DNA from 3 places in the Paenibacillus sp. BIHB 4019 genome. Region 1 is predicted to be linked to each of the others. Evidence: predicted binding sites of a transcription regulator. Region 1 holds the regulator's gene; each other region holds the start of a gene.
What was found. The regulator LexA, encoded in region 1, represses DNA repair genes until DNA is damaged. The targets are predictions, from matches to a motif close to CGAACATATGTTCG.
Positions count from the first base shown of each region.

Region 1 (3,247 bases):
TTCGCTCTCTTCATCTTCTACGAATTTAATCGTATCAAGCTGTTGGCGAAAATTGCTTTTAAACTGCTCCATATATTTACTGCGCAGTTCAGCCCGTTCCGTCAGTTCCTCGGGCGTCAAACCGACTGTTTTATTTTTACGGGATAATTCATTAATTCTGGCAATAAGCTCTTCCATTGATTGCTCACCTCACTTGCTGTACTTTTCCCAAACTCTTTCTACTTTGACATTACCAATACGCAGTTGTCAAGAAAACGGGGCTATAATTAAATACAGAATAGATCGTACAACGATAATGCTATCATTGTTCCGATCTATTCTGTATTTAGGTCGAGTATTCACGCTTCAAAAGTTCCGAAGGACAGCTACATGATTTCCGTCATGCAAACAGCTTGCGTATATTATAGAGGCATGCTTCTTAATGAAGCTACGGAGAAGGAATGACCAGCTTCTGCCCAGGCCATATATCTGGCGACGACAGCTGGTTGCGTTCCCGAATTTGATAAACGGACCAGCGTATATCATCCGAACTGTCCGAGTATTTACGTGCAAGCTCCCATAATGTATCGCCTTGCGCAACCACTACTGTCTGCTCTCCAGCAGCCGCTGGCGCAACATGATTCACTGAAGCTTCTGTGCGCACCAATAAAAAACCAGAAAACAATACAATAAACAGAGCCAGACACACCGCCAACTTCAAAGCATAGCTGCTAAATCCAGCCATGCTGATTTGCCATTTCATCTTTGCCGCCTTAACAGGCGCTTTCTCTGAGAAAATAGATTGATAGGATTCTGGATAAATGATCATTGCCCTCACTCCCAAACGTTTGTTCTGTTTCGATATTAACACGAACATTTGTTTGCGGTCAACAGACAATGCGAACTTTTGTTTTTAGGAACTTATGTTTGTACGAACGGCGGTTCCATGTTATAATTTGAGAAATAAATACTCATATTGCACTTCGAATGAAGTGCATGGATCAAAGTTTCAATCAAAATTCATGTCGCACTCATCATGGAGTGCGTGAACTGGAGTGATCGTGTTGTCCAAAGCTTCCAATCGCCAGCAGTCGATCCTGGAATTTATAAAGAACGAAGTTCGCGAGAAGGGTTATCCGCCTTCCGTACGTGAAATTGGAGAAGCAGTTGGACTTGCTTCAAGCTCGACTGTACACGGTCATCTGGACCGTCTGGAGAAGAAAGGGCTTATCCGCCGCGATCCGACTAAACCTCGCGCTATCGAGATTTTGGATCAGGAAGATGTCGACGGAATTATCCGTCCTGCTGTTACCCATGTACCAATCGTAGGTAAAGTTACTGCAGGTGTGCCGATTACCGCTACTGAGAATATTGAAGAATATTTCCCCATCTCTTCCCATTACGTAGGAGATGATGATGTATTCATCCTTAATGTCATTGGCGAGAGCATGATTGAAGCCGGCATACATAACGGCGACTATGTTATTGTACGCCAGCAGCAGACCGCTACTAACGGTGATATTGTGGTCGCCATGACTGAGAACGATGAAGCAACAGTCAAAACCTTTTACCGCGAGAAGGATCATATCCGTCTCCAACCGGAAAATGTAACCATGGAACCTATCCGCCTGAAGAACGTTACGATTTTAGGCAAAGTCATCGGCTTGTTCCGTGATTTTCATTAATCGTTGAAATTTCATACCCTTCATACAAGAATAAAGCTGCATCCTTTCCCGCACTAGAAACGGGTTGGATGCAGCTTTTTAATTTAGGCAGAGGATTTTTTCCAGCTCTCGGTCTCCCTCCTCAAACTGCCTCGGTATGTCGACATTTAGGAAAGCTTGAACAACCCAAAAACTCCCCACGCGCACTTTTACGACGGACTAATAGCTGGCCACATTTTGCACATGCTACTTCATTTTTTATTTGCTTCATAATTATTTTCTCTGTATTGTTTTGTTCTGTGTTGGTATGTGGTGTTGGAATTGATCTATCAGCATTGATCTTCAAAATCATTTCAATGAGCTCTGCTCGATCTATAAGCCGAACGGCATTTGATTTTGTTAATGTGACTGCAGCTTCTGTATATCCACTGTTGGAAATGACCCATGCCTCACTTGCCGAATAATGTGCGATAGAAGCCTGTGCTTCTTGAACAGCCTTAATCCCGACATTATTACTATAACGTTTAGCTTGAACGACCACCCTTTGTGCGCCTTTTGCTATAACAAGATCTGCCCCGAAATCTCCTGCTGCCTTCGTCACCGTTACCTTGTAGCCATGAGCCTCTAAAAGATGTCCAAGATACTTCTCGAACTGTCGGCCCTCCATCTTATCAATTTCTGCAATACCGGAACGCTTAAGGCGTTCATTGCGTTTGCGAGCAATTGATATCGCTACAATTGCATACAACAACATAACCGCACCAAATGCCACACCCGCAAAAATAAAAGAATTTGTAAGCTTGTACGCCCCAAAACCTGCACCCAACATAAGAAGCAGCACAAATGCTTGTACCGGGTCCAACTCCTCTTTCTTCCTTCTACGTTTTGCCATATTTAGATCCCCTTTGCTCAATATAATATACCTTATATCGGAAAATATAATAGGAATTTATACCTAATAATAAAAAATATAAAAACCTCCAGTCTACTCACTTTACTTTTTCTTACTGAATATAAAAGGACCGACACAAATCATTACTGATTACTACATCAGTAATGTCCATGTCAGCCCTTATCTGATTTTTCCATTGGTTATCTTACAATATTATTGTTAACTCATTCATTCGATGTCAGGGAAGCTGATCGAAATCAGCGAGGAATTGCACAATCAATCCGAATTCAACAGTATAAGCCAAGTAAAAATAGTTACACTTCTCTCTACTGTGAGACGAAAATCAATGCAGCTTTAACTCCTCGCTGTCTTTAACTCGATCATTCCTGCTTTAATATCTGTCTGTCTCTATAATGATATTGTTTCCCTCTGTTTTACATTTTTATTGTATCACAGGAGATATCGTCACAATGTCGGAAATTGTCGAATAGACATTTAATTTCCATCCTAGGACGGAAATTTCTTGACGAAGTCCATATTACCTTGTATAATTTTTAATCTGAAAAAATGACTGATTCCTAACCTATAGGAATCAGTCATTTTTTATTAAATGTTCCACCAAATGAAGTTTCCGACCAATTACATTTGCAGTGACTCCACCTTCAAAAAAAGCGGTGTTTCCAAATCTCTCGACCTTTACATAATTAATGTG
Region 1 is NZ_CP016808.1:5,471,152-5,474,398, reverse strand. Features, by position in the region: gene BBD42_RS23905 (DUF896 domain-containing protein) at 1-177, opposite strand, end outside; gene BBD42_RS23900 (LysM peptidoglycan-binding domain-containing protein) at 428-808, opposite strand; gene lexA (transcriptional repressor LexA) at 1,044-1,664, shown strand; gene BBD42_RS23890 (restriction endonuclease) at 1,786-2,535, opposite strand; gene BBD42_RS23885 (dipeptidyl aminopeptidase) at 3,128-3,247, opposite strand, start outside.

Region 2 (3,247 bases), 1.7 Mb from region 1:
ATAATGTCGAGCGCGTAATCCTCCATTGCCGGATAAAGCACTTCCTCTACTGTACGGTGCAGCCTATGGATTTCATCGATAAACAGCACGTCTCCCTCCTGCAAATTCGTCAGCAGGGCAGCAAGATCGCCTGGGCGCTCGATAGCTGGTCCCGATGTCGTACGCAGGTTTACGCCAAGCTCATTGGCGATAATGTTCGACAGCGTTGTTTTTCCAAGTCCGGGCGGCCCGTAAAGCAATACATGATCGAGCGCTTCCTTGCGAAGCTTTGCCGCGTCTATGTATACTTTTAAATTTTCCTTCGCCTTCGATTGACCGATATATTCAGCCAAATAACGAGGACGCAGACTTAGCTCCACCGCCTGATCATCCATCATAAGGTTGGCGGAAATAATTCTTTCGTCCATCCGTGCTCAGCTCCTTTTCGTCAACCTTTAAACAGCTGCTGCAAAGCGCGCTTCATGAGGGCATCAACCGTCTCCTCTGGAACTACCGTCTGCTGCAAGCCGTGCCATGCCCGGTCAAGCTCCGCAGCTGTATAACCAAGCGCTGCGAGCGCCTCGCGCGCTTCTTCCCAAGCGGTGCCTGCGCCTTGGCCGCTGCCGCTTTGGAATAAATCGGGCTCCAGGTAAGCGCCTGCCGCCGACAGCACTGCCGCATCGCTGGCGATGCCTGCAAGCTTGTCCTTCAAATCCAAAATCATCCGCTGCGCCGTCTTCTTGCCAATGCCCGGCAGCTTTGTAAGAAACGTAATGTTTTCCTGCTGAATGGCAGCAATAACGGTTTCCGGCTTGCCTCCTGCGAGTATGCCAAGCGCCACGCGCGGTCCAATGCCCGACACTTCCAGCAGCTTGCGGAACAGCGTCTGTTCCTCGCGCGTTGCAAACCCGTACAGCAAAATCGCATCCTCGCGGACGGAATGATGAATATATAGGGTTGCAGGCTCTTCCCTTTTCGCTAACGCATAGGGATTGGGCGTAAACACCCGGTAACCGACATCTCGTACATCCAGCACCACATACTCCAGCTCAACATGGGACACTATACCTCGTAAAAAATCAATCATGATCGTCCCGCCTCATTTATTTTTTGGACTAGAACTGCCGAATGGGCATGGCAAATGGCCACTGCCAGCGCATCCGCTACATCATCGGGCTTCGGAATCGCCGATAAATTCAGGAACATCTTGACCATCTCCTGCACTTGGCGCTTCTCCGCCTTGCCATAGCCTACAACAGCCTGCTTGACTTGCAGCGGCGTATATTCCGCAACCGGAAGCCCGCGCTGCGCCGCCGCCAAAATAATAACACCCCGCGCTTGACCTACCGCAAACGCCGTTGAAACGTTCCGGTTGAAGAACAGCTTCTCCACTGCAACCGAATCGGGCTTATACTTATCCATTAGGGCAACAGCCGAATCATAAATTTGAATGAGCCGCTCCTCGGGCGGCGTATGCGCCTCCGTCTGAATACAGCCATACTGAACAGGCTTGAGCTTATGACCCTGTTTATCAATGAAACCAAAGCCCGCTATCGCAATACCGGGATCTATGCCAAGAACGCGCAAACCGCCAACTCCTTATTTCTGCCGTTTATTTCTCCTATTATACCAAAAGACAGAAAGGATGAGAACATGCGTTTGAGGAAAGTGCGACAGGACCCTTCGCTTTTCTTTACACCATCATTCATTATACAACAAGAAGAGGACGTCCTCTATAAGAACGTCCTCGGGGCTGCTATTTTCATCTAATAAGCGGATCGTGCAGCCGGTTTGCCATGTCCCAGTTCATAGTCGCTAAAAGTAGACAGGACGCTGTTAAACTCTTCGATGTCATTAATTTTAATGCCGTGCGTCAGCTGCTCTACTTTGTCGCGGGGCAAGCTGCTTTCCAAATACCGAATATCCAGTTGAAAAAAAGTTCGCAGCACCTTCTCCTGCTGGGGAGCCCCCTCAAACAGCGATAAATTCCCCTGCCTGTCTACGCCCATATACGCTTCATTCTGGCAATGCTTCGAAAACTCATCCACCGTCTGCTCAACCAGCACCCGTCTCGTTTTTTTATCAAAGCTTGCATGCCATTCGCCATTCGCCTCGAGCAGCCGGATCAGCTGGAGAGAAGTCATGCGCCCAAGCGGCCTGCTCTCCTCGCCGCATAGATAATAGCGGCGCAGCATGACGCTGACTGGTTCCTGCTGCTCCCGCAGCTCGCGCAGCAGCTCAGCAGAAGGGCCGCTGGCGGCTCCTGCACCAGATGCTGCTCCTACGCCTGCGGGATTAGCGCCAGACGCTGAATCGGCAAAATTGGCGGCGGCGCTTGCCATGTTGACGGCCGCAGCCGCTTTCGCAGGATGCCAGACGGTAGCCGCTAGCGTGACGGCGAGCAAGGCGATACTGCCTAGCGTCCAAAGCGGACGGCGGCGAAGCTTTCTTTTTAGCTGCTTCCATAAGCTCATTAGCATCATGTTTGAACCCCTTTGTGCCTTTTTATTGCATAGGGTTCCACTGAGTTTCCAATATTATGCGCGTAAGAGAAACACCGAAGGAAGGCTAGCTTTTTACAAGCTCATAGGGCAGTTCCATCTCCGCGTTTTCAACAGAGCTTTCATCCATATGCTCCTCTAGCGTCGCAAATAAAGCACGGGTGTAAGGATGCTTAAGCTTGCCTTCCTCCCATTCGCTAAACGTTTCCACGATTTCGCCCTGATACATGACGGCGATCCGGTCGCACAGCTGTCTGGCAAGCGCCAAATCATGCGTAATGAACAAGTAGGACAGCTCTTGCTGCCGCTGAATTTGCTGAAGCATCGACACGATAGAACTTTGCGATAAAGGATCGAGACTGGCTAACGACTCGTCAAAAATAATCACTTCCGGGCGCACCGCCATCGCTCTCGCAATGCATACGCGCTGCTTCTGCCCGCCGCTAAGCTGATGAGGGAGCTTGTCCAGAAAGCTCTCGTCCAGGCCAACTGCGCGCATGAGCTGTACGCTTAAGGCTCGAATTTCCGGCGGACGCTTCGCTCCAAAATTGCGCATTGGCTCTGCCAGCACCTCCTTAACGAGCATCCGGGGATGCAAGGAGGATGCAGAATCCTGAAGGACAAGCTGCACGCTTTTGTATACCTGCAAATCCTTCATATGATGTCCATGAATAGACTGACCGCCGAGCAAAATTTGCCCGGAGCTTAGCGTTTCCAGTTTCATGATGAGCCTGGCTAAAGTGCTTTTCCCGCTGCCGCTTTCTCCA
Region 2 is NZ_CP016808.1:7,123,670-7,126,916, forward strand. Features, by position in the region: gene ruvB (Holliday junction branch migration DNA helicase RuvB) at 1-407, opposite strand, end outside; gene ruvA (Holliday junction branch migration protein RuvA) at 428-1,066, opposite strand; gene ruvC (crossover junction endodeoxyribonuclease RuvC) at 1,063-1,566, opposite strand; gene BBD42_RS30860 (BofC C-terminal domain-containing protein) at 1,746-2,462, opposite strand; gene BBD42_RS30865 (ABC transporter ATP-binding protein) at 2,548-3,247, opposite strand, start outside.
Region 2: the regulator LexA is predicted to act here: its motif matches at 1,628-1,641, upstream of ruvC (crossover junction endodeoxyribonuclease RuvC).

Region 3 (3,247 bases), 700 kb from region 1:
TCCACTAATTGGTCTAGCAAATTCATGACCCCATCCCACAGCTGGCGATGACCGCGTGAGCGCTGTACTCGGCCAGCCTCGCTATCCTCGCGGCTCCAGCGCTCCAGACGTTCCGCAGCCCCCGTACGCTCAAGCAAGCGATATAGCGCCTCGCACATCATGGTGACATTTGAAGCCTTCTCCAGCTCTTTGCCAAACTGCTGCAAAGGCGGAACGATTACACCGCGCGCGGCCATGACCGCCTCGAACTCCGCCTTCGCACGTTGCGATGGCGCATTAGCCGCTGCATCCTGCTCTTCCTCCAGCGACTCGATGATGAATGGACGCCATCTTTTTTCATCCAGCCACTTCCAGCCATCGATGCCCGCCGCCAATACGAAGTTTTCCAGCCAATCAAATTGGTCGCGGGGAATGCTTCCATCAAGCGGAAACAGCAGCTCGGTCTTAATGCAGCGGAATACCGCCTCATAGCTCCAATTATGCAGCACCGTCTCCAGGGCGGAGCGAATAAACTCGACCAGCGGATGATGGACGGTCGTGTGCCTCTGATCAAGGAAATAAGGGATGCTGCATTCTTGAAACGCTGCTTCGATATAGTCGCTGTAATCCCCCGCATTGCGCACCATAACCGTCATATCGCGCCAGCTTAGGCCATCTTCCCTGACTCTGCGCAGCATATCGCGCGCCAGCAGCTCCACCTCGGTTCTCCGATTTGCCGCCGCATGCAGCGATAAACCGCATAAGGGACTGGCAGCATCGAGCATAGCCGGATTTGGAAGCGCCATTTGTGTCCGTCCACCGTAGTGGCGCTCCAAATGAGCCAGCATTGGGCTGCTGCTGAACCTGCCCGTTGCTTCACCTACAACATTTCCTGTACCACCGAGCATAATAGGGTCCAGAAGCTCAACGCCTAAGCCCTCCGCTAGCTCCCTCAGCTTTACATACGCGTCCGCTGTAGGATGAAACAAATCCAGCTCAACTGGCCGCTCTCCAGCCGCATAGGCACGATTCAGCTTAAGCGTAATTGTCACTTTCTTCGCCATGCTAATAAGCGAGCTAAGCGCGACATATTCTTTTGGCGTAAAGCCATTAAAGCCGTCAATCCAAATTTCGGTGTCCCGAATCGATGAAAATTGAGACAGCCCCGCTGACAGATGGGCCAAATAATCCTCCGAATCCACATACTGCCCGGCGAGCTCCTCCTCCAGCCTTTCATATACCAGCTGCAAGTCATGCAGCTTGCGTTTCAGCAGCGCCGAGTCCTGCAACGCAGAAGCGGCTTCTTCTCTGCGCTCTGCAATCATCGCCGGATTAATGCCATATCGCTTCCATTCCGTCAACAGCTCGCCCAGACGCTCAATGAAACCAGGCTTTCTAGCACCATGCTCGAATAGCTCCAATTGATCGCCCAGACGCTGCACGATTTTGTACAGCAGCATGTTTTTGCCTTCGTCGCCGATTGGAATAAGCGCGGCCCCCCCGGTTTCCTGCATAACGCGAAGAGCAAGCCGGCGAAGGCTCAGCACTTGCGCCCGAATCATCCCCTGCAATCCGCTGCCTCGAAGCAGCGTGTACTCGGATTGGAAGGTCGCCTGCTCCGGCACGAGCAAAATAAGCGGAGGCCCGTCCGGGTCAGCGCTCAGCCTGCCGCGAATCTCATCCAGGCAATATGTCGTTTTTCCCGCTCCCGAGCGGCCCAGCACTAATTGAAGCGGCATCCTGCAGCCCTTCCTTCCGTAACCTGTCTATTATCAACCATACTACCATACCCGCCGCGACTTTTCACGGGTCCTTCAAACATACGTTCTTAAATATTGGGCAAAAAAACCTCTTGAACGAGCCATAAGCACACTCGCCGTTCAAGAGGTTTCCGTTATTTGCTGCGCACCTCAAAGATGGCAAATTTCAAGTAATGTCCTTCAGTTACGCCAAGCAGCTGCGGATGATCCTTGCCCGCCGCTCGCCATTCCACGAGCCGGAGCAGCTTGCCTGCATCAGAAGCGGCCTCCTGGATCGTCTCCAGAAACAAATCAGGACGCATATGGTACGAGCAGCTCGCCGTTACCAGATAGCCGCCTTCATTTACCAGCTTCATGCCATGCAAATTAATATCTTTATAGCCGCGGACAGCACCTGCTACCGCATTTTTTGTTTTGGCAAACGCCGGAGGGTCCAAAATGACAACATCCCAAGTTTGGCCGCCGCCGCTGATCGGCTTGGACGTATCCGTGCCTGCACGGCTGCGCTCCAAACGCTCCTCCAGCCCCTTCGTTTGCTGCCTTAAGTAGTCAAAAGCATCGGTTACGACGAACTGTACGCGATCGGTAAAACCGTTGCGCTCCACGTTGCGGCGCGCCGTATCAATCGCATGCTCGGAAATATCCAGGCAGGTCACTTTCTTTGCCCCGTATTTGCAAGCATGCAGCGTAAAGCTGCCCGTATGAGCAAAGCATTCCAGCACCGTCGCACCGTCCCAATAGGGGAAGGTCACTTCTTTGCCATTTGCATTGACTGGGACGAGTTCACCTGCTGTCTCTGCATTCGCACTGCCCGCCTCAGTTGGCTTCGGCATTAGTTTAATGCCGCTGCGGTGGCCCCAGCCCTTCATCAGCGGAGCAATGGAGGCGCGATTTTCACGCTGGTCATAGAAATAGCCTGTTTTCTGGCCTTCTACTATATCAACCTCAAGCTTTAGCCCATTTTCTTCGATCTCCAATATGGCCGGGCATTCCCCGTATAGCACACCTGTACGCTTCTCTAAGCCCTCCAGCTGTCTGACACCGACATCACTGCGCTCATAAATGCCGCGCGGCTCAAACACCTCGATAAGCGCTTCAATGATCGCATCACGGTGAATGTCCATGCCAAGCGTCAGCAATTGGATAACCAGCACATCATTAAAGCGGTCAACGGTCAACCCTGGCAGGAAATCAGCTTCTCCGTATACGAGCCTGCAATCCTGATCCGGTACAAAACGGCTGCGATGCTCCTTCGCCTGCTGGAAACGCTCTTGGAAAAAAGCAGCATCCATCGCCTCCAGCGGCTTGTACGAAACAATGCGCACCGTAATTTGCGATTTTGGATTCCAATAGCCCGTCGCCAGATAACGTCCTTGGTGGCTGACTACATCAACCAAGCCGCCCGGCTCTGCGGCGCCTTCCATTTTATCAATTTCGCTTGCATATACCCAGGGGTGGCCCTGCTCCAAACGTTTTTTGCGCCCGCGCTGCAGCGCTATCCTTGCTTT
Region 3 is NZ_CP016808.1:4,772,994-4,776,240, reverse strand. Features, by position in the region: gene addB (helicase-exonuclease AddAB subunit AddB) at 1-1,718, opposite strand, end outside; gene BBD42_RS20710 (class I SAM-dependent rRNA methyltransferase) at 1,874-3,247, opposite strand, start outside.
Region 3: the regulator LexA is predicted to act here: its motif matches at 1,795-1,808, upstream of addB (helicase-exonuclease AddAB subunit AddB).